One region of the Shewanella sp. SP1S1-7 genome, then DNA from elsewhere that is predicted to be linked to it. Evidence: predicted binding sites of a transcription regulator. Region 1 holds the regulator's gene; each other region holds the start of a gene.
The links. The regulator MetJ, encoded in region 1, represses methionine synthesis genes. The targets are predictions, from matches to a motif close to TAGACGTCTAGACGTCTA.

Region 1 (7,841 bases):
TCTATATGTCCATATACTAGAGAAACTGAGATGTAAGTCAAGCCAAAAAATGTCCATAAACCGCATTTAATCTCGGTTAATTCGATAGATTTATTCTAGCCAATAAAAAAGGACTCGAATGAGTCCTTTAAGCTGCTGAATTTCAGTCTAATCTTGCAAGAGATCGCGACAGATCTGCGTCAGATCCGACTGCACCGCTGCCGCTGTCACTTCACGTCCGGCACCCGGTCCACGGATGATCAGCGGATTGCCTTGATAGAAAGCACTGCGGATCACAAACACGTTATCGCCTGGGGTCAAATTAGCATAGGGATGATGGGCATCAATCCATTGCAAACCGACTTCGGCTTTAAGCTCTGGGCCGCTGTTATCTAAGGATGCCACGTATCTGAGCACCTTATTTTGCTCCGCCGCCGCACCGTATTGTTGCAGCAGATCGGCATCTAACTCGGCAATGCGGGTGAGAAATTGATCTAAGGGAATATCGGCCAAGTCGGCTGGCACTAATGAGCGTAATTCAATATCTTCAAGCTCAATTTCAAGGCCAATTTCACGGGCCAAAATGAGCAGTTTACGCTGCATGTCACGACCAGACAGATCGTCGCGGGGATCGGGTTCAGTGATACCTAAGCCTCTGGCTTCAATCACTAATTCAGAGAAAGGCTTGCTGGTATCGTATTTTTCAAATAACCAACATAAGGTGCCAGAGAAAATCCCGCCCACGGCTTCAACGCTATCACCGCTGTTACGCAGATCATTTAACGCATGTTGGATGGGTAAACCAGCACCGCAACTGGCGTTATAGCGCCAAAATAAACGACGATTACCCAATTGCTGCTTTAACTCACGGTAGAAAGGCAGTGGACCCGAGCCTGCGAGTTTATTCGCGCTCACCACATGGATACCGCGCTCGAATAGCTCTGGATATTGCAGTGTCAAACTGGCGCTGGCACTGATATCTAAGGCCACCAGCTCATCGCAGTTAACCCGTTCTAATTGCTCGAACAAGTGCTCGTACTGCCAAGGCGTAGCCTCGGTATTAAACTCAGTCTGCCACGCGGCAAGATTAATGCCTGTGGATTTAATCAAGGCTTTACTCGAACTGACTAAACCGACTAACTCAACACTGGCTTCGAGTTCATGATCCAGTGATGGCGACACCGACTTAAACAAATCGACCCAAGCCTCACCTATGTTGCCCACGCCGAGCAGTAAGACACCAATGCGTTTACGCGGCCCAGCGCAGCGACGGTGGACCTTTTGGGTTAACAAATTCACCTGTGACTGAGGCACCAGCGTCACTAAACTTAAGTCGCCACTAAACAAAGGTTTAGCATCACGGCTTAGTAAACGGGCGAAGCTACGGCGATAATGTTCGGCATCGGCACTCACTAACGCCACTAGGCCGAGATCTGTGTTGATCTGTTGTTCGCTGATCCCTAATGCTTGTGCCTCGGCATCGAGCAATCTTTGCACTTGTTTTTGATTTTCAGCGGTATAGGCAAGCTCAACCCTTTGATGGGCAGACGTCCAATGGGCCAATGGCGTTAAACCCGCGGCGATCACCGAATCTAATAGGCTTGTTAATTCGCCCGTAAGCTTAAAGCCGAACAGCACGACTGCATTGAGGTTCGTCACCACAGGCGCGCTCGCCGACGAACTGTGGGGCGCAATCAAGGTAAAGTCGGTGTGTGATGCATAACTTGAACGCACCGCTAAACTCACGTCGGTATTAAACAAAGGCTGCAAAGTGCGCGAATGCAATACTGGCGAGCCTAAACGCGCTAAGCGGTCGGCTTCGGCAAGTGACATGCTTTTCAGTAACTTGGCATCGTTGATCTTATTAGGATCGGCATTGAACACCCCTTCCACATCGGTCCAAATGGTCACGCGCTCGATATCGGCAAGGCTGGCAATTAAGCTGGCGCTAAAATCTGAACCATTTCGACCGAGTAACAAGGTATCGCCGCGCTCGTTAGCGCAGATAAAGCCTGTGATCACTAAGCGCTCATTTGGATGGGCAGCTAATAGGGCTTGTACTTTAGCGCGGGATTCTTGTACCCGAATTTGCGGCACGGCTGCTTCATCGGCCACTAAAATTGAACAGGCATCCACATGGCTTGCCGCCACGCCAGATTCGCGCAGCAGCGCCGCCATTAAACGTGCCGACCAACGTTCACCAAAGCTCACCACATGGTTAACTTGGTATTCGTTACGTTCGTCGAGGGACAATAAACTGATGAGTTGCGCCTGATCTGTCGCCAAACGCTCGCGCAGATCGCGGGCTTGTTCGTTCGACAATAACTGCTCTACCAACCCCTGTTGATAGCTGGTCAGCACTTGTAATTCTTCTTGCCACAACTGACCAGCGTCGCGCAGCGCTAATAATTTATACAGGAAATTCGTGCTCTTACCCGCCGCAGAGACCACCACAAGGTCATCGCTATGACCGTGGGTTAACAGGATATGGGCGACTCGGCGATAACAATCGGCATCCGCTAAACTGGAGCCACCAAATTTATGTAAGTGACAACGTGCCATCTATTATTCCTCTACTGACAAGCCGCAACGGCGGCTAATCCTGCTTGAATATCTGCAACTAAATCGGCGGCATCTTCAATACCCACCGATAGACGCAATAGGGTGTCTTTAATGCCTGCCTCAAAACGCGCCTGCGGCTCCATGGCTCTGTGGGTCATAGTTGCGGGCACGGCCACCAAACTTTCAACGCCACCTAAACTTTCCGCCACGCTAAATAAGCTGAGTGCACCTAAAAAGGCCACCACTTCGGCCTCGCCGCCTTTGAGCTCAAAACTCAGCATAGCGCCAAAGCCTTGTTGTTGCTTGGCTGCAATCGCATGACCTGGGTGATCCGCAAGACCGGGGTAATAAACTTTGCTCACCACAGGGCTTTGCGTTAATACCTCAACAATGCGCTGGGCATTGGCTTGATGTTCACGAATTCGCACCGCTAAGGTGCGTAGGCCGCGCAGGGTTAAGTAACTATCAAAAGCCGATCCCGTTAAGCCTAGAGTGTTCGACCACCAATGTAAGCTTTCGCCGATTTGTGCATCTTTAGCCACCACTGCGCCGCCAACCACATCGCTGTGGCCATTGATATATTTAGTGGTGGAGTGGATAACGATATCTGCGCCTAACAATAGGGGTTGTTGCAATATCGGCGATAAAAAAGTGTTATCGACCACGACTAGCGCGCCGACCTCATGGCTCGCCTTGGCAATGGCCTCGATATCCACCACTCGCAATAGCGGGTTCGATGGGGTTTCGAGCCACACCATCTTAGGATTTTGTGCGATCGCTGCGGTTAACGCTTGGCTGTCGGTTTGATCGACCACAATCAGCTTAAACTGGCCTTTCTTCGCTAAATTAGTAAATAAACGGTAAGAACCGCCGTAACAATCATGGGGCACAACCAATAGATCATCGGGGCCGAGCAAAGTGGTCACTAAGGTGATGGCCGCCATGCCAGTGCAGGTCACTATGCCAGTGGCGCCCTTTTCTAATTGCGCTAATGCTTCGCCTAAAATGCAGCGCGTTGGGTTGCCTGAACGACTGTAATCGAATTCGCGGGGATTTTTATGACCATCGAAGGCGTAATTAGTCGACAAATAAATCGGTGGCACAACTGCACCATATTGAGTATCGCTTTCGATACCCTGACGCACTGCCAGTGTGGCTAATTGACGCTCTGCCATGGGTGGACTCCTAAATTCGGTAGACTGATAGAGATGTCTGGACGTCTAAATGTACCTAAGCACAACGCCATCGTCAATAGGCGTGAAGACGTTTAGACGTCTGAACATAAAGAAATCTGTTTGCAATCACAAAGAAATAGTAGCAATAATTTGACTGTTCTTTGTAAGGGTTTAAAATCTGCCCCGAATTTAGCGTTATAACAGGTGAGTCAATGACTGAATGGAATGGGGAATACATCAGCCCCTATGCTGAACATGGCAAGAAGAATGAACAAGTAAAAAAAATTACTGTGTCTATTCCGCTCAAAGTGCTTAAGGTCCTCACGGACGAACGTACTCGTCGTCAGGTCAATAATTTGCGTCACGCCACCAACAGCGAGCTGTTGTGTGAGGCATTTTTGCACGCCTACACTGGCCAGCCATTGCCCAACGATGAAGATCTGTCAAAAGATAACCCAGACAGCATTCCTGCAGAAGCCAAGTTGTTGATGGATCAAATGGGAATCGAGTGGGAAGACATGGAATAGCGACTCGTCGCTTTTAAAGTCATATCACAGTGCTCATCAATAGGGATCGTTAACGATCCCTTTTTGTTTATACCCAAGCGACTTCAAACTTTAAATTTCACCATCTTGAGGTGGTTTGGGATATAGGAAATCCTATGTTTTCTATGATAGATCCACAGACTCTCGCCTTGGCCTCACTGATTGTGTTTCTTGGCGCCTTAACCCAGAGCCTGATTGGGTTTGGCCTAGCGGTTGTCGCCAGTCCTTTGCTGTATATCGTCGATCCTCAGCTCGTACCGGGTCCCGTTATTGCCATGGGATTTACCATCTCGCTACTGACCTTATTCCGGGAACGTGGTCATTTAGAATTCAATGGCTTGCAATATGCGCTTATAGGTCGCGTGCCCGGTGGTTTTATCGGTGCGAGTCTGTTGCTGTTTGCGCCTCAGCCCATACTCGGGTTATCCATCGCCGCCATTGTGGCAGTCGCGGTTATCCTCAGCCTGTATAAATTCAGCCTGCCAGTGAATAAGAAAACCCTCTTTGGGGCGGGCGTCGTCTCGGGGATTTTCGGTAATATTGCCGCCATTGGTGGCCCGCCGATGGCGATTCTATTGTCAGGCAAAGACGCCTCGCAGTTTCGCGCCGCCCTGTCGGCCTTCTTCATTTTTAGTTCCACCATAGCTATGGTCATTCTGGCGATCACTGGCTTATTAGAATTGAAGCACCTGTGGCTGTCGTTAATGTTGCTGCCTTCAGTGCTTTTAGGGTATTTAGTCGCGGGGCGATTAGTGGGCAGTGTCGATAAAGATAAAACTAAAATGGCGACATTAGTCCTGTGCAGTATCAGCGCCTTAGTGCTAACGGTGAAGTCGGTTATCGAGTTATTACCCCAATAAGTGTCCTGCTTGTATTGGCAAATCATCTGAAGATTCAAACAATAAAAAGCACTGACATTGTCAGTGCTTTTCTTTATCTATCAATATCTAAAGCCAGCTTACACTCAGCTTAAATAGCTTTGCCCTGCGTACACAATAAAGTGTCTTAAGGCGAGTACGCCCGTTAAGCTCGCACAAGCCACCATGATCATTGCGCCCTTAGTATGGCGAGTCGCGGCAGGTAGTAGCATAAACAGCAATGGAATACCAAAGCCGATACCGACGACGCCTATCCAGAACACGCTTGCCCATAACCCAGAAGTTAACGACGCTAAGGCCGCAGCCGCCGCGCCGCCCTTGAAGTACAAGGCGCAGAACAACATGAACAGGAACAGAATTTCAGTCGCCATCACAGGCAACTCTAAACCGTGCATCTTGACTAAAGTTTTATCGTGGCTGTCAGTCTTAAACAGCAAGAGTGCCAGTACCGCGTTTGCCGCAGCGCCCGCCGATAAACCCGACACTAAAAACAGCGCAGGCAGTACCGCAGTGTTGAGCATAGGGTAAGCATTCATCGCCGAAATTAAGAAGCCAGTGTAAGCCCCTACGCCAATGGCGAGGACAAACAACAATACTTCAATCAGCTTTCGAAATGGCATAAGTAACTTAGCGATAGGTGTTAGGAAACCCAAACCCCATTTTGGTAAGTCATCCCGCAGCACAATAATGGCGTACGCAAAGGCTAAGGGAGAATACGCCAGCAGCGCCAGCACCCCAATGGCCATCACAGACTGGAAGTTATAGTGAATTAAGATCAGCCAGAAGTGGAAGGGTTTGGTTAAATCAAACACTAAGCAGGCTAGACCTAAGCTAATTGCCACAGGCCCAATAATGGCGGCCGCCTTAAGAATACTGCTTTCGGCTCCCGCGCTGAGCTCCTTATTCGCCCAGCGTAAACCAATGCCAATCAATAAACTGCCCGCGGATAACCCCGCCATAAACAGGTAAACGGCGATGACCCAGTGCCAAGTGACAGGATCATATTGCGCCATGTCGCCCCAAGTATTGTTCATAATCAAATCCCCCCTCTTTTGGTAGGAACGCGATATACCCTAGGTTTAGTGCCTAAATGGGTTTTATCTTGGTATGTGATTTTAGTGTTGAGCATGATGGCTACTTCACTCTGCGGATCATTAGCATCGCCAAACACTAAGGCATCGGTTGGACACACAGTCACACACGCTGGCTCTTCGCCCCGTGCTAAACGACTGTCTTTACAGAAGTTACACTTATCCGCCGCCTTGGTTTCTGGGTTCATAAAGCGCACTTTATAAGGGCACGCTGCCACACAGTACATACAGCCGACACACTTCTCGGTATGGATAGAGATAATGCCGTCTTCACCCACATAGGCCGCGCCCGTTGGGCACACCTTAACGCAGGGCGCATCTTCACATTGCTGGCAAGATACCCTGTGGTATTTGAAGTGCAGATTGGGCATCTCACCAAAGGGGCCTTCCACACGCACTTGCAGACGAGTAACGCCTTCGGGTACGCCATTTTCACTGCGACACGCCACGTTACAAGCTTGGCAGCCGATGCACTTATTCTCGTCGTGCACCATTACATATCGTTTATTCATTTAAGCCTCCGATTAGCGCTTTGCCAGCGTAACGCCCGTGGTGTGCACTGTCATGCCACACACTGGAGCCGTCACGTGCGGCAGTAAGTTACCGCAGTGGATACCTTTGCCTGTTGCTCTGACCAACTCTTTGTTTTTAGAACCAAAGCCCATGTAAGCAAACACAGTATCTTGGCGAATGCCCGGCGTGACTAAGGCATGGCCTTCTTCTGTGCCAACACTGCTGGTGAGGCGGATTGGGTCGCCATTGCTGATCCCTAATTTGCCCGCAGTGACGGGGTGAACCCACACAGCGTTATCCGACATCAGGTTAGCGAGCATAGGCACATTGTGGGTGGCGCCATTGGTGTGCACCGCCACTTTGCCTTGGATAAAGTACAGCTCATCTGCTTTTTTAAGATTCACTTCGCGGAACTTGATCACCCCACGGCCCGGTGCCATGGCTTCGACTTTGGCGGAGGTGAGTTCAATCTTGCCACTCGGGGTTTTAAAGGTGAGTGCGCTGGCGTAAGTGCCGTCTTCATCGGCAGGTCGCGCATTGGGGTATGCCTTAATAAACTCGGCAACCATCTTAGGCTCGCACAACATAATTGGCTTACCGAAGCTCACAAAACCTTCGTCTTTGATCCGGCGCAGCAGGTCAGTGTCGCGGTTCACCTGCAGCATTTGCAGGGTTTCCATGTTTTCCCATGGATAGAACTCGCCAAGGCCCATAGCCACACCCACATCCTTAAAGATCTGCCAAGAAGGCTTAGTATCACCTAAGGTTTCAACGACTCGTTGGCGCACATAATAGGCCGGATTTTTACCTGACTTATCAGCAATTTCTTCATCACGTTCAAGATAAGTTGACTCAGGTAAAATCACGTCCGCATAGGCGGCGGTTTCGCTGATATACACATCACACACGGCGATAAAGTCGAGCTTTTTCATCGCTTCAACAACGCGCGCCCTGTCTGTCATGGTTTGCATTGGGTTAGTGCGTGACATCACCCAGCCGTGTAACTGGTAAGGAACAGCGCTTAACGTGGCATCGAGAATGGTTTGGTAAACGCCGCCCGATGTCCACATCATGGCGTACTGTTCTTCCACCTGATCG
Region 2 (7,841 bases), on a different contig from region 1:
GTACAACGACTTTTAATCCCGGTGTCTGGGTAAAATAGGCTTCAGGTGATTGCGAGTGATAATGGCCGCCAGCAATGCCGCCGCCATATGGCGTACGGAACACTAATCCACCGACATCGAATTCATTACCGCTACGGTAACGGAACTTAGCCGACTCGTTGACGATTTGATCAAATGCCGGAAAGATATAATCGGCGAATTGGATTTCAGCCACAGCAGTCATGCCATTTGAGGCTAAACCATTGGCAAAACCGGCAATACCTTGCTCTGTCAGCGGCGTATTAAAGCAGCGATCGCGCCCGAATTTTTCTTGAAGACCGGAGGTGGCGCGAAATACCCCGCCAAAGTGGCCCACATCTTCACCAAAAACCACCATGCGTTCATCGGCTTGCATGGCAATCGACAAGGCCTCATTGACGGCCTGTAACATATTCATTTCAGCCACGGCTTATAGTCTCCCTGCACTTTTTGGATAGGCTTGCGGATATTTCTTGATATGTTCTTTAAGCTCGGCGAGTTGCTTTTTCAGCACTGGCGTCGGCTTGTCGTACACATCTTTAATAATTTCATCCAGCATAGGCACAGGAATTTTTTCAGCCACTTTTACCGCAGCCAATACTTCTTCACGATATTTTTCATGCAGTTTCACATCATCCGCTTCAGCCAACCAACCTTTGTTGATAAGCCATAATTTGAAGCGTTTAACCGGATCGTGTTGCTGCCACTTGGCTTCTTCATCTTTCGAGCGATAGCCTGATGGGTCGTCTGATGATGAATGTGCACCGAGACGGTAAGTCATGGCTTCAATCAGCACAGGCGCATTATGCTCAATCGCATAGGCGCGGGCTTGCTGAGTTGCCGCTAACACGGCCAGCATGTCATTGCCGTCAACACGAATGGTGTGCATGCCATAACCCACACCGCGACTCGCAATACCGTTACCGGCAAACTGCTCTTCAGTTGGGGTTGAAATGGCGTAGCCATTGTTACGGCAGAAGAAAATCACTGGGCATTTCAGTACCGCGGCCATGTTTAGGCCAGCATGAAAATCCCCTTCCGATGCAGCGCCTTCGCCAAAATAACAAACCGCGACTTTGCGCTTACCTTGCATTTTTAAGCTATAGCCCACACCCGTCGCCTGCGGGATTTGTGTCGCAAGGGGTGAAGAAATCGTTTGATAATGCAATGCCGCACTGCCGTAATGGATTGGCATTTGGCGACCTTTACCGAGATCTTTCTCGTTACTGAACATCTGATTCATAAACTGTTCAGTGGTAAAGCCGCGATAACGCAACGCCGCATGCTCACGGTATTGCGCGAGGATCACATCTTCTTGATCGAGAGCGGCCACACTGCCGACAATCGCCGCTTCTTCACCCGTACAGGTCATATAGAAGCTGATGCGCCCTTGACGCTGGGCACCTAACATACGTTCATCGAGTACCCGAGTGAATACACAGGTATCGTAAATTTTAGTGGCTAAGGTTTCATCTATCACAGGCAAAACCGCGGTTTCATAAGTGGTGCCGTCGGCTTGTAGAATTCGAAGGATAGGAATGTGTAGCGATGCCTTATCCAAGAAGCCGACACGGTGCACTGTATCAGTGTTGAGTGTTGCTTTGCTCATATTGTGCTCTTGTTATCTCATTACGCACCAAAGCGTTTTGATGCGTCTGTTTATACGAATATGCCCGACGAACATTACGTTAACGTAAACTACCTATCAACCATTGGCATAGCTCAAACCACAAGTTATCCCTGCCTCGCATGTATATATTGCTTTACAAGCCTAACGCACGTCCGCATTCACCGCAGGGATCAGGCAAATCACAGTGCGATTGCCAATAGGCACTTTGGCATTAGGGAACACGACAGACTCAAACTCATGTTCCACTTTAATTTCTTGCCCACCTTCCCGCGCTAAGACAAAGCCCTTCGGGAAAGATCTGAAGTTTTCGACATCGGTTGCGAAGGTAAATTCAAAATCATCGAAATGTTTATTGATGACCCGGCACACTTGATACAAGTTAACCTTATCGGCATCAAATGCATCCAGCTCCAACGGCTTAGCGGTGATCAAGCGCATAAACATTTCATGGGTCGCGATAAAACGCGTCATGTCGTTCTGCCCCATGGGATAGACTTTGCCAAGCTCAATGGTAAAGGCATCGGCGCCGTAGTGTTCGGAGGAAAAATAGCTGAAGGTCGTGGTCGGTTCGTGGTGAAAAAGAACCGTATCAACGCCGCTAGCGGCTAAAAACATGATTTGCTCGCCGCTAAAGGCACGCCCTGGACGATAGGGATAGATAGCGAACTTTTCATGCTTCGAGGCGCGCATCGCCGTGTGCAGATCATAATGAATGCGCTGACGACCATCGGCAGCCGCGGTATAAAAACGGTCGACATAGGCTTCGAGTTTTTTGGCGCGCACTCGCTCAGGATTGACTAATCCCGGAGGATTGGAATGCTCACCACTAAAGAGACGGTTCATGTTCTCATCGATAATCCGCGTGCCGTTATTAATCGCTAATGGATTACCAATCAGGAATAAAGTGCGCTGTTTCGCGATGATCTTTTGCTGTAAAAGCTGCTTAATTAAGCCATTGCAGAGTTCAATGGGCGCGGTCTCGTTACCGTGAACACCGCAAGAAAGGACAACATCTTTTCCTTCATTCTGGGCGGGCTCAAAAACGATAACGCCGGTATCCCACACTTCAACTTGGGTATGGTCGCCTAAGCTAAATGTAAACTCGCCATCGAACTGTTCAGGATGGGCTAAGGTGAGCGCTAAAAAATCCTTTGAATCTAACAGAGCTTGTAACACAGAATTCTCCTTATAATGGTGTGTAACAGTAACGGCGCAATAGCATCAGTGCAGATAGCAATAACCACTCAAGCATTCATCTCACCGCGGTTAGGCTGACTCGCACCTTAAAAAGCGGCTTCAATACTAACACATGTTTTTAATGCTGTTCTCAGACATTTATCGCCATAGGACCCAGTTTTGAACGGAATAAGATCAACGCGGCGCTTTGCTACGGCGAGTGTAAATTTTCCATCACCTTATCGAAAAATCGTCCTGCATAAATATTCCTGCTAGAGGCTTGCTTTTGCGCGCGAGTTTTATCACAATTCTTAGCCATCTAGACTTCTATTGGATTTAATTATGGCGTTAGCAACCTTTGGTGCCGGCTGTTTCTGGGGCGTAGAGTATTTTTTTAGACAAGTGAATGGTGTATCGAACGCCACCTGCGGCTATATGGGCGGCAATAATAGCGCGACCACCTATGAAGAAGTCAAAAAGGGCAAAACGGGCCACGCCGAAGTGGTACAAGTGGAATTTGACCCTGCCTTGGTCAGTTATGAAGACTTGCTCGAGGTATTTTGGAAAAACCACAATCCAACCAGCCTAAACATGCAAGGTGGAGATATAGGCACTCAATACCGCAGCACGATTTTCTTCCATGACAGTGAACAAAAAGCCGCAGCAGAAGCCTCAAAATTAGCTTTTGCCCGATCAGGTCGTTGGGGATTACGCCATATCGTGACTGAAATAGTGCCATTGCAGCAGTTCCATGTGGCAGAGGAATATCACCAAAATTACATTGATAAGAATAATTTACCGAGTTGTCATATCGAGTACTAAATACAGTCAAATCAGCATGAGTTTAATACTCATAACTGACATTAGACACAAACAAAAACGCACTCAAAACTGAGTGCGTTTGTTTTTTGATACTTTATAAACCTACTGCTGCATTAAGCGTTCAGCGCCTTATCAATTAATGCCTGCGCATCTTTGATAATTTCAGCTAAATGCTGCTCACTGATAAAACTCTCACCGTAGATCTTAAATAACGCTTCCGTGCCCGATGGACGCGCCGCAAACCAACCATTCGCCGTAGTCACTTTGATGCCACCAATGGCCGCATTATTGCCCGGCGCATGGGTTAACACGTTTTCGATTGTCTCACCCGCAAGCACAGTGGCATTTAAGGTTTCTGCATTCAATAACGCAAATTTGGCCTTGTTTTCAAGACTAATTGGGCTATCGATACGCTTATAAAAGCTTTGGCCAAATTGTTTTACTAGCTCTTGATGGCGTTGACCTGGAGTTTTACCTGTCACCGCAAGAATTTCTGCGGCAAGTAACCCTAGAATAAAGCCGTCTTTATCTGTACACCACGTAGTGCCATCACGGCGTAAAAATGCCGCGCCAGCGCTCTCTTCACCGCCAAAGGCGATGGTGGCTTCGGCTAAACCATCGACAAACCACTTAAATCCCACAGGCACTTCGAGTAATTTTTTGCCGTGGAAAGCACAGATTTTATCGATAAGCGCACTCGATACTAAGGTTTTACCTATGGCTAAGGTGTCGCTCCAATCCGGTCTGTGTGTCAGTAAATAATCGATAGCGACCGCAAGGTAGTGATTAGGATCCATCAAGCCGGTACCTGGGCAGACAATGCCGTGGCGGTCATAGTCAGGATCATTGCCAAGGCATAAATCAAAGGATTCTTTATGGGCGAGTAACCCTGCCATCGCATAGGGAGACGAGCAATCCATGCGGATTTTGCCGTCTTTATCCAGCGGCATAAAGCTAAAGCTTGGGTCAACTTTATCATTGACTAAGGTGATATCGAGCCCATAACGCGCGGCAATCGGTGCCCAGTAGAAAATCCCTGAACCACCGAGCGGGTCAACACCGATACGCAGCTTAGCGTTGGCAATCGCCTGCATATCGATAACATTTTCTAAATCAGCCACATAGGGCGTTACCAAATCAATGGCGTTGACATAGCCTGAGGCCAGCGCTTCGGCATACGCTAATTTTTGCACGCCAGCTAACGCTTGGCGTAAGTAATCATTGGCACGCGACTCAATCCAAGCCGTGATATTACCTTCGGCCGGTCCACCATGGGGTGGATTGTATTTGATCCCGCCATCTTGAGGCGGATTGTGGGAAGGCGTGATAATCAAACCATCGGAAAGAGGCGCACCTGTGATATTTGCTTCGCGATTGGCGCAAATCACTCCATGGGACACCACAGGCGTTGGCGTGAAACCATCATTCTGCTGGATATGCACAGTGACTTTATTTGCCGCCAGCACTTCAATGGCCGATAAATAAGCGGCGTAGGATAACGCATGGGTGTCAATCCCGAGGATCAACGGCCCATTGATATTCACCGATTGGCGATAATCCACCACAGCTTGGGTAATCGCCCAAATGTGTTGTTGGTTAAAACTGCCATTAAAAGCGCAGCCTCTGTGCCCAGAAGTGCCAAAGGTAACGCGTTGTTGTACGTCATCCATATTTGGCGTGATGCTGTAATAGTGGCTCATCAGTTTTGGAATATTGACCAGATCCGTCTGATTAGCGATTTGTCCTGCCCTTTGATGTATTGCCACCTATGGCTCTCCTGCACTCAATTACAATTAAAAACAATGGTTAAACTTAGCTCAATAGCTGATGAAACGGCTCACCCGCGGATTAAACGCGCTCGGCGATGCCAGCTGCAACCGTTGCATCACAGCCAAATTGCACTAAGACTTCAGATAAAATGGTGCGTTTCTTGGCGGTATTGTTGTTGCTTGTCACCCAGAAACCACTGGTACCGATTTCTTTAGGATTCGCCGATGCGCTCGCTTCCAGTAATTGCTCTTTAGAGCGGGCAAAATACAAACGATCGCGCCCTTGGATCTGCAGAATTTGCGAGAACTGCTCTGGGGCTAATTGATACAGACTTTCGAGCAAAAAGAGGAAACGCCCTACCGCGCCTTTTTGTTGCGATAACAGATGTTCATCGACTAAGCGACTGAAGTCATTCACAGCAGGTGCAGCTTGCACCGCCACAGCTTGAATCGGCTCAGCCTCTAAACTTGGTTGGCTTATCGCCAAAGGCTGAGGATGTTCGACCGCATCGACGGACAGGCCGAGTAATCGACGAAGAATGTCAGAGGCGCTCTCACCAATACGTTCTGTTTTGCTGGCAATATGACGATAGAGCTCTTCATCAACTTCGATATATTTCATAACCTTAATTATCCTTTGTTATTCGACAGGCTTAACCGAAAAAAGTGTATCACAGCGATCGGGGCAGATCATTGCGATCGGTTACCAGTGTATCCATGTCTATCAATCTGATAAAGCGCCATTATTCTAAAAATGCGTGAAATAGCACAGCAAACTAGCAGATAATCGACAATTGCCGAAAAAGCGCCCAAGTTAATCGCCGCATATACGCTAAAGTAGCAACTGACTTGTCAAGCCAACGGCATTAAGGGCACAATTCGCGCCACGTTAAGCTAAACATATTCAACAGGAATCACCATGAACTTTGTTTCTACAGGCCAAGGACCCGCAGTACTCTTGATCCACGGCTTGTTCGGCAACCTAGATAACCTTAAAGGCCTAGGGCAAGTATTAGAAAGCCAGTATCAGGTTATTCGTGTCGATGTGCCCAATCATGGTTTAAGTGAACATTGGGATGAGATGGATTACCCTCGCCTCGCCACGGCCATGGTTGCATTACTCGACGAACTGGCTATTGAACGCGCCCATATTGTGGGTCACTCCATGGGCGGTAAAATTGCCATGGCGACGGCGTTAGCTCATCCAGAGCGCATTATCAGCATGGTGGCAGCAGATATTGCCCCCGTCGCCTATGAGCCCAGACATGACTTAGTGTTTGCCGCATTAGAAAGTCTGCCCTTAGAAGGTCATACCGACAGACGCTTTGCCCTTAACCACTTAATAGACAAAGGTATCGATGAAGCCACGGCGCAGTTTTTACTCAAAAACCTGCAGCGTACCGATACTGGCTTTCGTTGGAAGCTGAACTTAATTGGGCTAAAGGCTTGTTATCCCAATATTATTGGTTGGCACAATCAGGCGCCAAATCCAGTACAAAGCTATAGCGGCCCGAGTCTATTTATTCGTGGTGGTGACTCAAATTATGTCACTGGTGAACACAGAAGCGCTATCATGGCGCAATTCCCTGCGGCGCAGGCGAAAACCCTCGAAGGCTGTGGTCATTGGTTACATGCACAGAAACCCGCCATCTTTAACCGGATTGTGTCTGAATTTATTGACAAACAAGCAATGTAAATCAGCAGCAAACTCGACCTAAAGCATATGGCAGCCGCCATCTTGATGTGATATATTCGCGCCTCTTTTGGCCTTAGAACACTCTCGAGGACTAAGAAAGTATGTTATCTCAGTACATGGAACAAATTGAAACCATCGGCCTGAACCTGTTTTTTGCCTCGATATTTTTCTTTATCGGCATGGCCATCCACGATGTGCTTAAACAAGGTAACGTGCCGAAATTTGGTCGATTTATTGTTTGGTTAGTGTTATTTCTCGGCTGCGCCGGGTTTATTGTAAAAGGTATTATCCAGATCACTTGGGAAGGCTCAGGGATCGGTTAACAATAAGAACATGGCAAAAGAAGCGACAGACAGAACCACCATTGACCTTTTTGCCAATGAAAAGCGCCGGGGCCGCCCACGAAGTAATCCTTTGTCCCGTAGCCAGCAGCTTAAGGTCAACAAACGCAATCAAATCCAGCGCGATAAAGCCAACGGATTAAAGCGAATAGAGTTAAAGGTGTCACAAGATTTGTATGATGCCTTGAATGAGCAGGCATTGGCCAGTAACATCAGCCGTAGCCAGTTAATCGAATTAATTCTTCAGCAACAAGTTGAGTGCTGAACGAGTACCAGCAAGATTAACCTAATAAGTGAACTAGACATTAAAGGATAGACAATGGCAACTGTAGGTCTTTTTTTCGGTAGCGACACAGGTAACACCGAAGCCGTAGCCAAGATGATCCAGA
Region 3 (7,841 bases), on a different contig from region 1:
TACTGACGATCGCAAGCGCAGGTAAAGCCCTAACGGGTAATAAAGATCTTATTGGCCGTATCGGTGGTGAAGAGTTTTTAATTCTCTTACCCAACACAGATGCTGAACGTGCTTGTGAACTTGCCCATCAGTTGCAAGCTCATATTAGCCGCCTAGGCGCAGAGGATTTACCCACTGAACTCAAATTGACCGTTAGTGCAGGTGTCGCAACCTTAGCGCCACAAACAAATATTGAAAATACCTATCAAGACAAAGACTTTGCCAGCCTACTGAAACGTGCCGACGATGCCCTTTATGAGGCTAAAAATGCGGGAAGAAATTGTGTTAAAGCCGCCAAAAATGAGGCTGCGAGAGAGAGTTAAACACTTTTATGCCAAAACACTTGATGCTGTAAGGGCGGTGGCAGAGCACCAAACCATGTCTGATATAAACGACTAAATTCCCCTGAGTCTTTCATTTTCTCAAGCTCTGTTTGCCAACTCGTGACCGTGACCGCTGAGGTCCCTTTAGAAAAAGCTAAGTACAGATTAATCTCAGATACGACATACACTTGGCGTATATCGGCCTCACTTGCGCCAACCTCTTCTAATATCTGCTTAACCGCAAGATCCGCTTGGCACCATAAACGAATTCGAGAAAACAGTAACTGCTTTGCCGATTGCTGTGGAAAACTCGCCACCAGTAAATTATCCACGCCGGCTTGTTGTAACAACTGTGCTCCAGCGGATTCTCGATAAACCCCGACAATATCTTTAGATTGCAGTTCAGCAAGTTGCTCGAGCACTATGGGATCTGCCGCCCTCGCATACAAAGCAATTTTGCTGGTTGCAATCGGGCCAATGAAATCGAAATGATCTTCACGCTCGTCATTAATAGACGTCGCAAAAAGTAAGACATTCGCCGAAGTATTGGCAATCGAATACGCCCGTGCCCAAGGTAACACCTCGATTTTCTCGCTCTGTCCCAGCCTCGATTGCAGGGTATTCACTAAGTCCACAGCAAAACCATGGGGAACGCCATCTTGCTCGTAACTCATGGGAGGCCAAGCTTCGGTCACCAATTTCAACTTATCAGGCGCAGCAAAAACAAGATTAGGCATTAGGCCTAACAGACTCATCGCAAGAAAAAATGCCCTAGGAGAAAACGCACTCAGCATACTGATACCAAAAGCGAAACATTAAACCTAATCATAGACTCAATCTCAGCTGCAAATAAACATATTGCCTAAAGAAAATCGCGCCTCATTCATGCTCACTGAGTAAACTCGTCCGTAACAAGTGAAAACTTGCTATCATATTGCCACCTAGCCAAGAGCCTCACTGCAATGAATCCATGTCGACTTTAGCCAATCAAATCCCCAACCAATCCTATGCCAGCACTCTGTCGCGGCTTGCACTACAAATAAAAACGTGGGGAAAAGCACTCGGATTTGCACAAGTTGGCATTTGCGATACAGATTTAACGGCCGAAGAAGCCAAACTCCAAGCATGGCTAGACAAAGGGTTTCATGGCGAAATGGCGTATATGGCAACCCACGGGATGATGCGCGCTCGCCCGCAAGAATTGCATCCGGGCACAGTGCGGGTAATATCCGTACGGATGGATTATTTACCACCCGAAGCTGGCTTTGCCACAAATCTCACCGATCCCAACTTAGGTTATATTTCCCGTTATGCGGGAGGTCGCGACTACCACAAGTTGATCCGCGCTCGGCTTAAAAAACTGGGGGATCAAATCAGTGCAGAGCTAGTGTCTCTCGGTTTCGATGCCGCTGACTTTCGCCCCTTTGTTGACTCAGCACCCGTACTCGAGCGCCCATTAGCCGAAAAAGCCGGTATCGGCTGGACAGGGAAACACTCACTCATACTCAACCATGAGGCGGGTAGTTGGTTCTTTTTAGGTGAGCTGTTGATCAATTTGCCTCTGCCTGTGGATATTCCCATTCAAGAAGGCTGTAACACTTGTGTCGCCTGCATCACCTCCTGCCCAACAGGGGCAATCGTAGAACCCTATGTGGTTGATGGTAGACGCTGTATTTCCTATCTCACCATAGAGCTGCAAGGCGCCATTCCTGAAGAATTTAGGCCACTTATGGGCAACCGCATCTATGGCTGCGATGATTGTCAGCTCGTGTGTCCCATCAATCGCCAAGCGCCGCTCACCGCCGAAACCGACTTCCATATTCGCCCGCAGTTAAAACAGCCCGATCTTCTCAGCCTTTTTGCTTGGAGCGAGGCAGAGTTTCTTAAACAAACTGAAGGCAGCGCCATTCGCCGCATTGGCCATAAACGCTGGTTACGTAATATCGCAGTCGCACTGGGTAACGCCCCCGCAAGCCCAAGTATTATTGCCGCACTTAACGCCCGCAATAACAGTGACGATATCGATGAGATAGTGCGTGAACATATCGAGTGGGCGCTCAATGCGCAACAATCGCGCCTTGCCGATATCGCAGCAATTGAACAACAAAAAGCACGCCGCAAGACTGAACGCATGGTGCGTATTATCAAAAAAGGCTTACCACGAGATGCTTAACATCTAACAATGTTATCAATAGCTTACTACTGATTAATTAGCCTAAACTAAGAATCGTTATTCGCTCCGTACGTCTATTGAACCTTGATATTAAACATGGCCAATAGACAGTGGCGTTTCCCTTATTCGCAGCGAATAAAAGACACCGGAGGCATAAACATCCGGTGTCTTTTTACTGAGTAAGCTCAATAAGTTCAGTTAAAAACTCTCACTCGAGCAGTGATATTAGCCAAGACGACGCAGTACGCGGGTTGCATCAACCATGTTTTTCAATGCAGGTTCGACTTCATCCCAAGTTCGGGTTTTTAGGCCACAATCTGGGTTGACCCATAATTGACGCACGGGGACTTTCTGCGCGGCTTTCTCGATTAACTGCACCATGGCCTCCACACTTGGGATGTTTGGTGAGTGGATGTCATACACACCGGGGCCGATTTCATTTGGATATTCAAAATCTTCAAAGGCGTTGAGTAACTCCATCCGCGAACGCGACGTCTCGATTGTGATCACATCTGCATCCATGGCTGCAATCGCGGCAATCGTGTCGTTAAACTCGCTGTAACACATGTGAGTGTGGATTTGAGTCTCATCAGTCACGCCAGCAGCGCTGAGTTTAAAGGCATTCACCGCCCAATCTAAATAGGTTTGCCACTCACTTTGCTTCAATGGCAGACCTTCACGGAAGGCGGGCTCATCGATTTGAATAATGCCAATCCCCGCATTTTGTAAATCGACCACTTCATCACGAATCGCCAGCGCCAGTTGTGTTGCAATCGCATCGCGGCTGATATCTTCACGGGCGAATGACCAATGCAGAATTGTCACAGGCCCCGTCAACATGCCTTTTACGGGCTTGTCGGTAAGACTCTGGGCAAACTCAGCCCACTCGACTGTCATAGCTTTTGGACGACTCACATCGCCGTAAATCAAGGGTGGCTTAACACAACGTGAGCCATAACTTTGTACCCAGCCATTTTTACTAAAACCAACGCCAGCTAACTGCTCGCCAAAGTATTCCACCATGTCGTTACGTTCGGCTTCACCGTGCACGAGTACGTCGATACCCAGTTTTAGTTGGCGTTCGATAGTATCGCGGGTCACTTGCTGTAACTGCTCAGTATACTGAGCATCACTTATCTCGCCCTTACGCCAGCGGCTGCGTAATCCTCGAATAGCGGGTGTTTGCGGGAACGAACCTATGGTCGTAGTGGGTAACAGGGGTAAACGGTATTTTTGCTGCTGCACGCTTTGGCGTACGCTGAAATCACTGACACGCTCGTAATCCGCAGTGGTTAATGCCGCAACACGCTCAATCACTTGCTTATCCGCAGCCTGTGCTTTGGCTTGACGACGAGCGATACAAAAAGCACTGATTTTTTGTGCTTCATCCGAATTAGGCGCCAACAATAATTGGCGAATTTTGCTCAATTCCAACAGTTTCTGCTTAGCAAAGGCTAACTGCTTACGCAGCACAGGTAATAGTTTGACTTCAACATCTAAATCGACTGGGCTGTGCAGCAATGAACATGATGTGCCAATCCACAGACGATCGCCTAAATCACGCGCCACTGCGCCAATACGCTCAGCAATCAAATCGATTTCTGCCGCCCACACGTTACGGCCATTAACTACGCCCACCGACAAAATTTGCTCACTGCGCAACGCATTTGCAAACACAGCCAGTTGTTCTGGGGCTGTGACTAAATCCAAGTGCAAACCAGCCACTGGCAAGGCAGATACTAGGGCTTGATGATGCACAATACCGCCATAATAACTCGCCAAAAGAACCTTGACGTTTACAGTGCTTAGCGCTTGATAAGTCTCTGCTATCGCTGCTTGCCACTGCGTGTCTAACTCTAATGCCAACACAGGCTCATCTAACTGTACCCATTCCACACCTTGGGCGACGAAACGCGCCAAGATGTCAGCATAAGCAGTTAATAAATTAGGCAATAAACTTAACTTATTGAACTCTTGACCCACTGTTTTAGCAAGGTGCAAGTAACTAACAGGGCCGAGTAGCACAGGTTTTGCTTTATAGCCTAGCGCTTGCGCTTCGCTGACTTCATCAAAAAACTGCTCGTAAGCAATCGAAAACTCTTGGTTTTGCGTCAGCTCTGGCACCAAATAATGATAATTAGTATTGAAATATTTGGTCATTTCAGAGGCTGGCGCATCTTGCCCTGTCGGCGCTCTGCCGCGGGCAACACGGAATAAGGTATCGAGATCGATAGCGCCTTCGCCGCGGTGTCGATCAGGGATGGCATTCAAGGTCGCACTCAGGGTTAATACTTGATCGTAAAAGGCAAAATCCCCCACGGGCACTTGCTCGACGCCCGCTGCGGTTTGCCACTGCCAATGGGTACGGCGCAGTTCACTCGCTACTTCACATAATTCGGCTTGAGTACTCTCACCACGCCAGTATTTTTCTAAGGCAAATTTCAATTCACGTCGACGCCCGATACGGGGAAACCCAAGACTATTTAATTGCATACCCTATCTTCCTTTATTTGAGATAAGCCAAATTCGGCACTTGCACCCACCAGATTGTGTTCTCTTGGCACTTTTCAGTATTTCCGCCTTGATAAATAACAATGGGCGTCTGGACGTCTAGAAGTTTATTGTGTTAGTCTCTATTCCAGCAACCGAATTGATTTCAAGCACAACATGAGCGAATTTCACCTGGAGTGAACATGATCGAACTAAGACATCTGCGAACCTTAATGGCCCTGAAGGAAAGTGGCAGTTTGGCGGGCGCAGCCAAAAAACGTTTTGTCACTCAATCCGCACTCTCCCACCAAATTAAGGAGTTGGAGCAAAGGATTAACTCGCCTATTTTTGTGCGTAAAAGCAAACCGCTGTCATTCACCCAAGAAGGTGCGCGTCTGCTTCATCTCGCGGAAGAAATTTTGCCTAAGGTGCTAGAAACCGAGACAGATCTTAAGAATGGCCTGGAAACCGAAACCAATCAGTTACGTGTCGGCATTGAGTGTCACAGCTGTTTTCGCTGGTTAATGCCTGTGATGGAGCAATTTAGACAAGAACATCCCCAAGCCGAGTTAGACTTGTCGAGCCGTCACTTGTTTGACTCGCTCAATGCCCTAGAAATGGGCGAACTGGATATAGTGCTGACCTCAGATCCTGTGCCTGGGCATTCACTCGCTTATCAGCATTTGTTTGATTTTGAAGTAAAGTTAGTGGTTGCTAAAGATCATCCGCTAGCGAAAGAGCCCTATGTCACCCCTAAGCAATTAGCGCGTTTACCGATAATTAGCTATCCCGTACCGCTGACGCGTTTAGACATTTATCGCCACTTTTTAGAACCTGCGGGCATAGAAGCGGGTGAGCAAAAAACCTGTGATTTGACCATGATGTTATTGCAACGCATCGCCTGCAAAGATGGTATCGCTGCCCTGCCGAACTGGTCGATAAATGAAGGTCACGGCTTAAGCCTTACTACGGTAAAGCTAGGACAGGAAGGCTTAAAACGGCCTCTATTTGGCGCCTATCGCCGCCATAGTGGTAACTCAACATTGATCCAAAATTGGTTACAACTGGTGGCGAGTGAAGGTTTATCTCGCCAGCAGAAGACTAATTAATGCGGGTGAAATCTAATAAAAAAGCCTGCGAATGCAGGCTTTTTTTATTGAATTAAATGGTTATTTTATTCGTTCAAACCGTCGCATCTAAATATTACAGCGGATTCATCAATAGACCACGCATAGACAATACGCGGCGCAGGATTAAACCAGGGGAATTCGAATTACGGGTCTGACGCAAATTATGGGCAATCATAAACTCTTGACGCAAGTCCTGATCGAGATCTAACGCTTCGAATGATTCTATCGTCAATGTCTGCTGTTGATTATCAATCAATGACTTAATCACACTTAAAGGGAATGATTGTTCGGCATTAGCATTTAAATACGCAAAGGCCGTGAGCGCGATAATTTGGCCGAACACACTGAACAGGGCCAAGGTTTGCACTTCGTCAGCATCAACCTCGACGCCTTCCATATCCGCTAAACTGTCCACCGCATCCGTTGCAATATCTTCAGTCAACTTCCAATAACCTTGGACTAACTTTTTATAGGGCTGCGGCAGCTCATCGAGACGCTCTTGCAGATAAAACGTAAAGGCATAGCGATAGATATTCACTTGACCTAAGCGGACTAAAGCTTCTTTCAAGGAGCGCGTCTTAGGATTAATCACCCCTGATGCCTGTGCGGAATTGCTGCGCATTAGCATGTGCGCCGCCAATGCGGGGTCACTCGAGATGATGTCGATCACGTTACGAATGTCGCCTTCAGCAAGGATCGCTTTTTTGAGTGGAATTAAAATCCCTCGGCGGCCAATCACTTGCTCTTCATTCGCTATAATAGCTCTAACTTGAGTAAAAACCTGTTGCTCAAGATCAGTCATAAGACACTTTGCACCTGTTTATTAACAATAAGATGATTCGGTTACTCTTCACATCATACCCAAAATTTAAAGAATTTCAGTACTAAGTCGCACAATAGCCTAACGAAAAGAATAAAAAATGACTACCTTATATGTAACATCAAATGGTGAAGCAAATAAGGTGCTGGAGGTGGAGATATAATCCCATGTTTTAAAACAATTTTAACATTTCCATTCTTCAAGTCGTCACGAGCCAGTCCGTCTAATGATTTATCTCTATTTCTACAACGAGGGTAAGCGACATCCATTCGCATTTCATTGCAATATGCCTCTCACTTACAATGACCAATTCAACATCAGTGTTGAAGCATAGCATTCCCGCTACATAGTCGACTTTTAGCTCATTACTACTCATCACTCTAGTGCCACAGTTTTCAGCAACAATTGTTCTGTAATGAGCATCATTTAGTATCATGGTCATGAGAATCTTGCCAATATAAGATGACTCAATAAAAGGATACAATTGAGCCTCAAACTGATATCAAAGTGGAAATGTCTTTATTTGGAATTGGCAAACAAACAATCCATTTGAAAAGAAAAATCAACTTAAGTATCATGGCTCAAACGTAGAGTTTTTTGCTCAAAGCACTGAAATAGTAAGCTGTTTTGACTGTTTCAGATAAAATATCGGAGAGAAACGTGAGATACAGTAAATTTACCATTGCTTTGTTGTGCTTGTGTGCAAGTAACTCGTACGCCTTAGAGTTGATAACTGCAACTGAAAACCAATCAGTAAACCAAATCGAACAAAAGTTTGATATTGATAACTTGTTAATATCTATTAATGACCGCTTATCTAATCATAAGAAAAGTGAATATGATTATGAATCACTATTAACAAACAT
Region 4 (7,841 bases), on a different contig from region 1:
GCTAGATGACTCTAGGATTACGTTCTGACTATGTGCTTACGCCATGACTCTGCGTTTACGCAAAATCAGCAAAAAGAACATGCTACCTATGGCCGCCGTGATAATCCCCACGGGCAACTCTTGATTGCCCAATAAACAGCGCGCCAGCACATCAATCCACACCATAAATAATCCACCCACCAGCGCCGTTAATAGAATCGGCTGACGACCGGGAAACAGCATGCGCACTGTGTGGGGGATCATCAAACCGACAAACCCAATACCGCCGCAGGTGGCAACCAAAATCGCGGTAATCAAGGAGCAGAGCAGCAGCATATTGAGTCGCAACTTAGGCACATTCACCCCTAAGGTATGCGCCGTTTCATCCCCCGCTTGCAACGCCATGATCTGCCGTTTCATGCCTAAAATAATGAACAAACTCGCGCCAATCACCAGTGTTGGCAGCACTAGCAAGGACCAACTGGCCTTGGCGAAACTGCCTAAACTCCAAAACAACACAGAAGCCGTCGCCTGCGGACTGGCGAAATACAACAACAGACTCGTTAGCGCGCCGAACATAAAGGAGGTCGCCACGCCTGAGAGCAACATGCGCTCCACTTGGCTATTGAGCCCAAGGCCAGACAAGGCCAGCACTATCAGTACCGACAAACTGGCGCCAATAAAAGCGCCGAAGGGCAAGCTAAACCAAAGCAAACCCGACAAGGCGCCCGAGCCACTAAAAATCCCCGAGTTCGCCGCCATACCCGTATTCTCAAAAAATCCAGACCCCGTAAATAACGTCAACATCACCACAGCGCCAAAGGACGCGCCTGAGCTAATGCCAAACAGATAAGGGTCGGCCAATGGATTGCGGGTCACGGTTTGCAGCACGCTGCCCGCCAAAGACAAGCCCGCACCCGCCACAAAGGCCAGTAAAATACGCGGCAGTCTGAGCTCCATCACGATGCGCTCCGTCATGCCATTGGCTTGAGTGAGGTTGGCCATTTTATTGATAAACACTTGGATAACATCCATAAAACTGATGTTCGCCGCGCCAAAACTCGTGGCGGCAATGGGGGTTATCAAAGTGATTATGCCTAATGCGACCAGCATCAGTTGTTGTCTCGTCAAAGGTGTCACGATACGCCCCAAATGTAAGATGAAATGCTGTTTACTCCCTGAATCATCCGCCCTCGCCTCGCTCAGCCAAAGCATTAGCCATGTTGTGCGTCGAATCATGGTAGCCATAAAAGTAGCTGATTAAGGGCTTTTTATGTTGTGGATGGGTCGACACCTGAGCGCAAACGCCGAACACATCGCCAATTCGCGCCTCGGTTAATACCTCGGTTGGCGTGCCCATAGCGCTAACTTCACCGTTATGGATCAACAACAAACTGTCGCACAGGGCGCTGGCTAAATTGAGATCGTGAATGGAGGCAATCACGCTGATGCCAAGGCTACGCACTAATTCGAGGATTTGGATTTGATAACGCACATCGAGGTGGTTGGTTGGCTCGTCGAGGATCAACAGTTGCGGCTGCTGCACTATGGCGCGGGCGATCAAGGCACGCTGCTTTTCACCGCCGGATAAGTGCTCGTACTGTTGGTGCATCTTATGGCTCAGGCCGACTTTCTCTAGAGCCTTTGCAATGCGCTCGCCGTCACAGCTCGAATTGGTATCGAACATGCCCTTATGCGGCGTTAAGCCCATGCTGACCAATTGCTCTGTGGTTAGGTCAAAATAGTGCGGCGTGTCTTGCTGCACTACAGCGACACGGCAAGCAAACGCCTTGGGCGATAAACGCTCAATATCTTGATCAAACAGGGTAATTTTGCCCTGAGTCGGGCGAACAAAGCGATACAGACAGCGTAGCAAGCTAGACTTACCCGCACCGTTAGGCCCAATCAAACCCAACATCTGCCCCGTTGGCAACGCAAAGTTAATATTGGAAAGAATGGTTTTGCCATCGATACACCAGCTTAACTGGCTGACATCAAGCGCGACCGTCTGGCTCGCTGATGGGCGAGTGTCGCTGTCATTCAAAGCATGGCTCGTTTGGATGGCAGAGAGTTTCACCAACGCGGTGCTCCTAGCGAGTCCAAACCTGAATTAAAAAAGGTTGTGCACATTGTCATCGGCTCCCTCGAGTCACCCGCTCGAGAACTAAGGCTGCACGCAGCGATAACAGAAATAGGCAGGTCTCCTGACTCGTCACTTTTCTATTGAAAACAATATAAAAAGTCACTCACAGTTGCGGGCACAGTTCGGGCTGACTGACGAGCAGCTCCCCGATTCCCTATTATGTTGAGATTGATTTCAAGCCTTTGCAGCGTGTCTAGGCAATAGTTGCCACAGAACACACTCGCACCACTCAAAACTCCCAACACCTATTTCTGTGACGTCATCCGATACACTGCCACCAGCCTTGCAAGGCCGTGTGCGTCGGGGACGTCAGGAAAAAGCATTATCCTATATTTACCTTAATAGGCAATCGACAATCACGCTGGTAAGACAAGAAAAATCTTCACCTTAGGGCAACGCGGATCACTCGCAGCGTCCGCTCGGCCAATCTAAACGCCAGTAACAAACGCCGTGTTCATCTTGCAGCACAGTAATGCTCACCACGGCCGCCACGGGTAAATCGAGTTGACTGTAAAAGCCCACCGCCCGCTCAACCCCAAGGGCGCGCGCCATTAAGTGACGGATCACTCCGCCGTGGGTCACGACCCATACTTTGGCAGCCAGTTCGCCCGCAGCCACGCCCGCTCCCACAGCCAGCTCGGCGTTATCTGAGTCGACCGTCAATCGTTCAAACTCGGCGGCAAGTATCTGGTCAATTGCGCCATTCACCCGCGACTCGAAGCTTGCCATAGTTTCCCCATTGGGCGGCGGAGTTTGCCAAGGATTTTGCCAATACGCCGCTAAGTGTTCGCCCGCTTGTTGATACAGTTCATCGAGCCGACGACCGTCCCAATCACCAAAGTCGATTTCTTGTAAACCCGATAAAAGCTGCGCCTGCAATGGCCTTGACTCAGATACCAGCGCCGCCGTCGAATGCAATTCGGCGGCAAAGGCTTGGGCAAATTCGGCGCAGCGGCGTGAGGTCGAGCTATAAATCGCGCTACACACGCTGGCCTGTGACTCAACCGCTGCCGACATTTGCTGCCAGCCCTTTTCGCTTAAAGGCACATCCACACGGCCGCGTAAAATGGCGCCGCCTTCACACTCGCCGTGACGCAACAATAACAATCGAACTTGTTTCATCGTATTCCTATGTCTATCACTCATGGCAAATTCTGTTGAAGCCCCACATTAGACCCGTCGTCCTATATACTCAATTACGCCCTAGCTCTACAACTAGCCCTAAAAAAAGAGCCGTTAAACTGGGTGAAAAGTGCTGATAGGACCCAATTGTCGTCAGTCAATTTTGACCTTGCCCTGACAATCATAAGTCGCGTATTATGGACGTCTATACGTTTAAATGTCCAAAAACATTTTATAAAAACAAGTATCCAAAAACAAATGTCGATAGACCAGAATAAAATGCACTTTGCATAACAAGGGTCGATGCTTGGACTTAACTTAGCTGTATTTAAGGTAATTATTTATGACGATACCCTCTACCAAAGCCGGCCAGATATTGGCAGACATTCGTAAACAGCTTGCTGAGCGCATTCTAATCTTAGACGGTGCCATGGGCACTATGATCCAAGACCACAAGCTCGAAGAAGAGGATTATCGCGGCGAACGCTTTAAAGATTGGCACACTGACGTCAAAGGCAACAACGATTTATTGGTGTTGTCGCAACCCCAGATCATCAAAAAAATTCATACCGACTACTTAAACGCCGGTGCCGACATCATTGAAACCAACACCTTTAATGCTACGACTATCGCCATGGCCGACTACGACATGCAGTCGCTGTCCGCCGAAATTAACTTAGCCGGCGCCCGCCTCGCCCGTGAAGCCTGTGATGAAGTGTTTGCTGCCACAGGCATTCCGCGCTACGTCGCTGGTGTGTTAGGCCCCACTAACCGTACGTGTTCGATTAGCCCTGATGTGAACGACCCTGGCTATCGCAACGTCAGCTTCGATGAGTTAGTGAGCGCTTACCGAGAGTCCACTAAGGCGCTGATTGAAGGCGGCGCGGATATCATTATGGTCGAGACCATCTTCGATACCTTAAACGCCAAGGCCGCACTGTTTGCAATTGAATCGGTGTTTGATGACTTATTTGGTCAGCATTCGAGTGACCGCTTACCTATCATGATCTCGGGCACTATTACCGATGCCTCTGGCCGCACCCTTACCGGCCAAACCACCGAAGCTTTTTATAATTCCCTGCGCCATATCAAGCCCTTATCTATCGGCCTTAACTGTGCGCTTGGGCCAAAAGAGCTGCGCCCGTACGTCGAAGAACTATCGCGTATAGCCGAATGTTATGTGTCGGCGCATCCGAACGCGGGTCTGCCGAACGAGTTTGGCGGCTATGATGAAACCCCAGAAGACATGGCGAATGTGATCGAAGATTGGGCGCGCGAAGGCATGCTCAATATTATCGGTGGTTGTTGTGGTAGTACCCCTGAACATATCCGCGTGATCCGCGAAGCGGTGAGCCGTCACGACCCGCGTATTTTGCCAGACATTCCGGTAGCTTGCCGCTTGGCAGGTTTGGAACCACTGACTATCGATGCGCAATCCCTGTTCGTTAACGTGGGAGAGCGCACCAACGTCACAGGCTCGGCTAAGTTTTTAAAATTGATCAAAGAAGGCAAGTTTGAGCAAGCGCTCGATGTCGCCCGCGAGCAGGTCGAAAGCGGCGCGCAAATCATCGACATCAACATGGACGAAGGCATGCTCGATGGCGCCGAGATCATGCACAAGTTTTTAAACTTGATCGCCTCTGAGCCCGACATCAGCCGCGTACCGATTATGATCGACTCCTCTAAGTGGGAAGTCATCGAAGCTGGCCTAAAATGTATTCAAGGCAAAGGCATAGTTAACTCGATTTCCCTTAAAGAAGGCGAAGCCAAGTTTATTGAGCAAGCAACACTGGTGAAACGCTACGGCGCGGCGGCCATTATTATGGCGTTCGATGAGCAAGGTCAGGCCGATACTAAGGCGCGTAAAATCGAAATCTGTACCCGCGCCTATCGGGTGCTGGTCGACAAGGTCGGCTTTCCGCCAGAAGACATCATCTTCGACCCGAACATTTTTGCCATCGCCACCGGTATCGATGAACACGACAACTATGCCGTCGATTTTATTGATGCCATTAAAGCGATTAAAGCCACCCTGCCCCACGCGATGATTTCGGGCGGCGTATCGAACGTGTCGTTCTCGTTTCGCGGTAACAACCCAGTGCGCGAAGCGATTCACGCGGTATTCCTGTACCACGCCATCAAAGTCGGCATGGACATGGGCATTGTCAACGCGGGCCAGTTAGCCATTTACGACGATATCGATCCTGAGCTTAAAGTACGGGTCGAAAACGTGGTGCTTAACTTGCCCTGCCCAGTCGAAGGCTCAAGCAATACCGAGCAGTTACTTGAAATCGCGGAGAAATTCCGCGGTGATGGCGCACAGGTTGGTAAGAAAGAAGATTTAGAATGGCGCAGCTGGCCAGTGAGCCAACGCTTATCCCATGCGCTCGTCAAAGGCATTACCGAATTTATCGATGAAGATACCGAAGCCGCTCGCCAAGAGGCGAAACGTCCACTGGATGTGATTGAAGGCGCCTTGATGGACGGCATGAACGTGGTCGGTGACTTGTTCGGCTCGGGCAAGATGTTCCTGCCGCAGGTGGTGAAATCGGCGCGGGTGATGAAAAAAGCCGTGGCTTACTTAAACCCCTATATCGAGCTGGAAAAGGTCGAAGGCCAATCTAACGGCAAGATTTTGATGGTGACGGTAAAAGGCGACGTGCACGATATCGGCAAAAATATCGTCGGCGTGGTGCTCGCCTGTAACGGTTTTGAGGTATTCGATTTAGGTGTGATGGTGTCGGTGGAGCGAATTCTCGACGCAGTGAAAGAACACAATATCGATATCATCGGCATGTCGGGCCTCATCACTCCGAGTCTGGACGAAATGGTGCATAACGTGAAAACCTTCCACCGTGAAGGCTTAACCATTCCGGCGATTATCGGCGGCGCCACTTGCTCTAAAATCCACACAGCAGTGAAGATTGCGCCCCATTATCCCCATGGTGCTATTTATATCGCCGATGCGTCCCGCGCCGTACCTATGGTGAGTAAGCTCATCAACAACGAGACCCGCCAAGCGACCATAGACGAAACCTATGCCGAATACGACGATATGCGCACTAAGCGTTTATCCCAAGCCAAGCGCAAAGAGATAGTGTCACTCGAAGCGGCGCGCGATAATCGCTGCCAACACGATTGGGCCAACTACACCCCGTTCACGCCAAACGTGCTCGGGCGCCAAGTATTTGATAATTATCCGTTAGAAGATTTAGTTGAGCGTATCGACTGGACACCGTTTTTCCGCTCGTGGGAATTGCACGGCCATTACCCTGAAATCCTCACCGATAAAGTGGTCGGTGAAGAAGCGCAAAAACTGTTCGCCGATGGTCAGGCCATGCTCAAACAAATCATCGAAGAAAAGTGGCTCACGGCGAAAGCGGTTATTGGCTTATTCCCTGCCAATACCGTCAATTACGACGACATTGAGCTGTATACCGATGAGTCGCGCACCACAGTTGAAATGACCACACATCACCTGCGGATGCAGCTTGAGCGTGTCGGTAACGACAACTTCTGTCTATCCGACTTTGTTGCGCCAAAAGACTCAGGCATCGCCGATTACATGGGCGGCTTTGCGGTGACCACGGGCCACGGCATAGACGAACATGTGGCACGTTTTGAAGCCAACCACGACGACTACAACGCCATTATGCTCAAGTGCTTAGCAGACCGTTTAGCCGAAGCCTTTGCCGAGCGGATGCACGAGCGGGTACGTAAAGAGTTTTGGGGTTATGCGGCCGATGAGCAGTTAAGCAACGAAGCCTTAATCCGCGAGAAATACAAAGGTATACGCCCCGCACCGGGTTACCCAGCATGCCCAGATCACACAGAAAAAGGCTTGTTATGGGACTTGCTCAAGCCCGATGAAACTATCAACTTGAACATCACCGAAAGCTACGCCATGTTCCCCACAGCGGCAGTATCGGGCTGGTATTTCGCCCACCCGAAATCGCGCTACTTTGGCGTGAGTAACATCGGCCGCGATCAAGTGGAAGATTATGCGAAGCGTAAAGGGATGACTGTAGCTGAGACGGAGAAGTGGCTGGCGCCAGTACTTGATTATGATCCCGAGTAATCATGTTTACTCAGTAATTTGGCCAAACTGAATTTAGGCAACTTTATAAATGGGCAAAGTTAAGGGGCGAGTTATCGCCCCTAATTTTTTACTTTAGAAAATTAAAATCAAAGTCGTGGGGCTTCACCCCACACCCGACCAAGGAGGACTGCTCGTCCTATCCTCCTTGGATTCTCCCTTGCCGAACAACGTCCTTGTCTAACTGCCAGTTCGCCATCCCTGGCTCTAGTTCGAAACTCTGCTACGCAGCACTCACCCTAGCGAAGTGACATGCATTAGTTACCTGTCTCATACTCCAATAAAAATCGCCTAACGGCTCAGATGGCACATCCATGTGCCCCCGAGTCAGCGCCATCCTCCATGATGTCGCCACGGCCCCACTCTAACAACTAAGAGCTATCTGCGTATTTCGACAACTTCGCAGGGGATCGGTGAACGTCTGCGGCATTAGTGTTAACTTTTCGCAGTGAAAGAGTGATGCCAGTTCCACACTTCTTATTGTCCTCAACTTACCAAGTT

Region 2: the regulator MetJ is predicted to act here: its motif matches at 3,137-3,154, upstream of msrA (peptide-methionine (S)-S-oxide reductase MsrA).
Region 3: the regulator MetJ is predicted to act here: its motif matches at 5,139-5,156, upstream of metE (5-methyltetrahydropteroyltriglutamate--homocysteine S-methyltransferase).
Region 4: the regulator MetJ is predicted to act here: its motif matches at 3,443-3,460, upstream of metH (methionine synthase).

Annotation. Positions count from the first base shown of each region.
Region 1 is NZ_JAUOEU010000007.1:98,291-106,131, forward strand. It holds gene Q4Q49_RS07965 (bifunctional aspartate kinase/homoserine dehydrogenase II) at 148-2,541, opposite strand; gene metB (cystathionine gamma-synthase) at 2,553-3,716, opposite strand; gene metJ (met regulon transcriptional regulator MetJ) at 3,929-4,243, shown strand; gene Q4Q49_RS07980 (sulfite exporter TauE/SafE family protein) at 4,378-5,121, shown strand; gene nrfD (NrfD/PsrC family molybdoenzyme membrane anchor subunit) at 5,226-6,173, opposite strand; gene Q4Q49_RS07990 (4Fe-4S dicluster domain-containing protein) at 6,176-6,742, opposite strand; gene phsA (thiosulfate reductase PhsA) at 6,755-7,841, opposite strand, start outside.
Region 2 is NZ_JAUOEU010000001.1:100,939-108,779, reverse strand. It holds gene Q4Q49_RS00450 (alpha-ketoacid dehydrogenase subunit beta) at 1-445, opposite strand, end outside; gene Q4Q49_RS00445 (thiamine pyrophosphate-dependent dehydrogenase E1 component subunit alpha) at 449-1,627, opposite strand; gene astE (succinylglutamate desuccinylase) at 1,790-2,824, opposite strand; gene msrA (peptide-methionine (S)-S-oxide reductase MsrA) at 3,167-3,646, shown strand; gene pgm (phosphoglucomutase (alpha-D-glucose-1,6-bisphosphate-dependent)) at 3,760-5,412, opposite strand; gene seqA (replication initiation negative regulator SeqA) at 5,495-6,037, opposite strand; gene Q4Q49_RS00420 (alpha/beta fold hydrolase) at 6,335-7,111, shown strand; gene Q4Q49_RS00415 (DUF2788 domain-containing protein) at 7,213-7,434, shown strand; gene ybfE (LexA regulated protein) at 7,445-7,717, shown strand; gene fldA (flavodoxin FldA) at 7,772-7,841, shown strand, end outside.
Region 3 is NZ_JAUOEU010000003.1:96,832-104,672, reverse strand. It holds gene Q4Q49_RS03770 (diguanylate cyclase) at 1-362, shown strand, start outside; gene Q4Q49_RS03765 (transporter substrate-binding domain-containing protein) at 359-1,156, opposite strand; gene queG (tRNA epoxyqueuosine(34) reductase QueG) at 1,333-2,535, shown strand; gene metE (5-methyltetrahydropteroyltriglutamate--homocysteine S-methyltransferase) at 2,761-5,028, opposite strand; gene Q4Q49_RS03750 (LysR family transcriptional regulator) at 5,229-6,134, shown strand; gene Q4Q49_RS03745 (HDOD domain-containing protein) at 6,229-6,957, opposite strand; gene Q4Q49_RS03740 (hypothetical protein) at 7,636-7,841, shown strand, end outside.
Region 4 is NZ_JAUOEU010000005.1:119,853-127,693, forward strand. It holds gene Q4Q49_RS06240 (iron ABC transporter permease) at 37-1,194, opposite strand; gene Q4Q49_RS06245 (ABC transporter ATP-binding protein) at 1,163-2,056, opposite strand; cobalamin riboswitch at 2,156-2,321, opposite strand; gene Q4Q49_RS06250 (histidine phosphatase family protein) at 2,525-3,244, opposite strand; gene metH (methionine synthase) at 3,588-7,322, shown strand.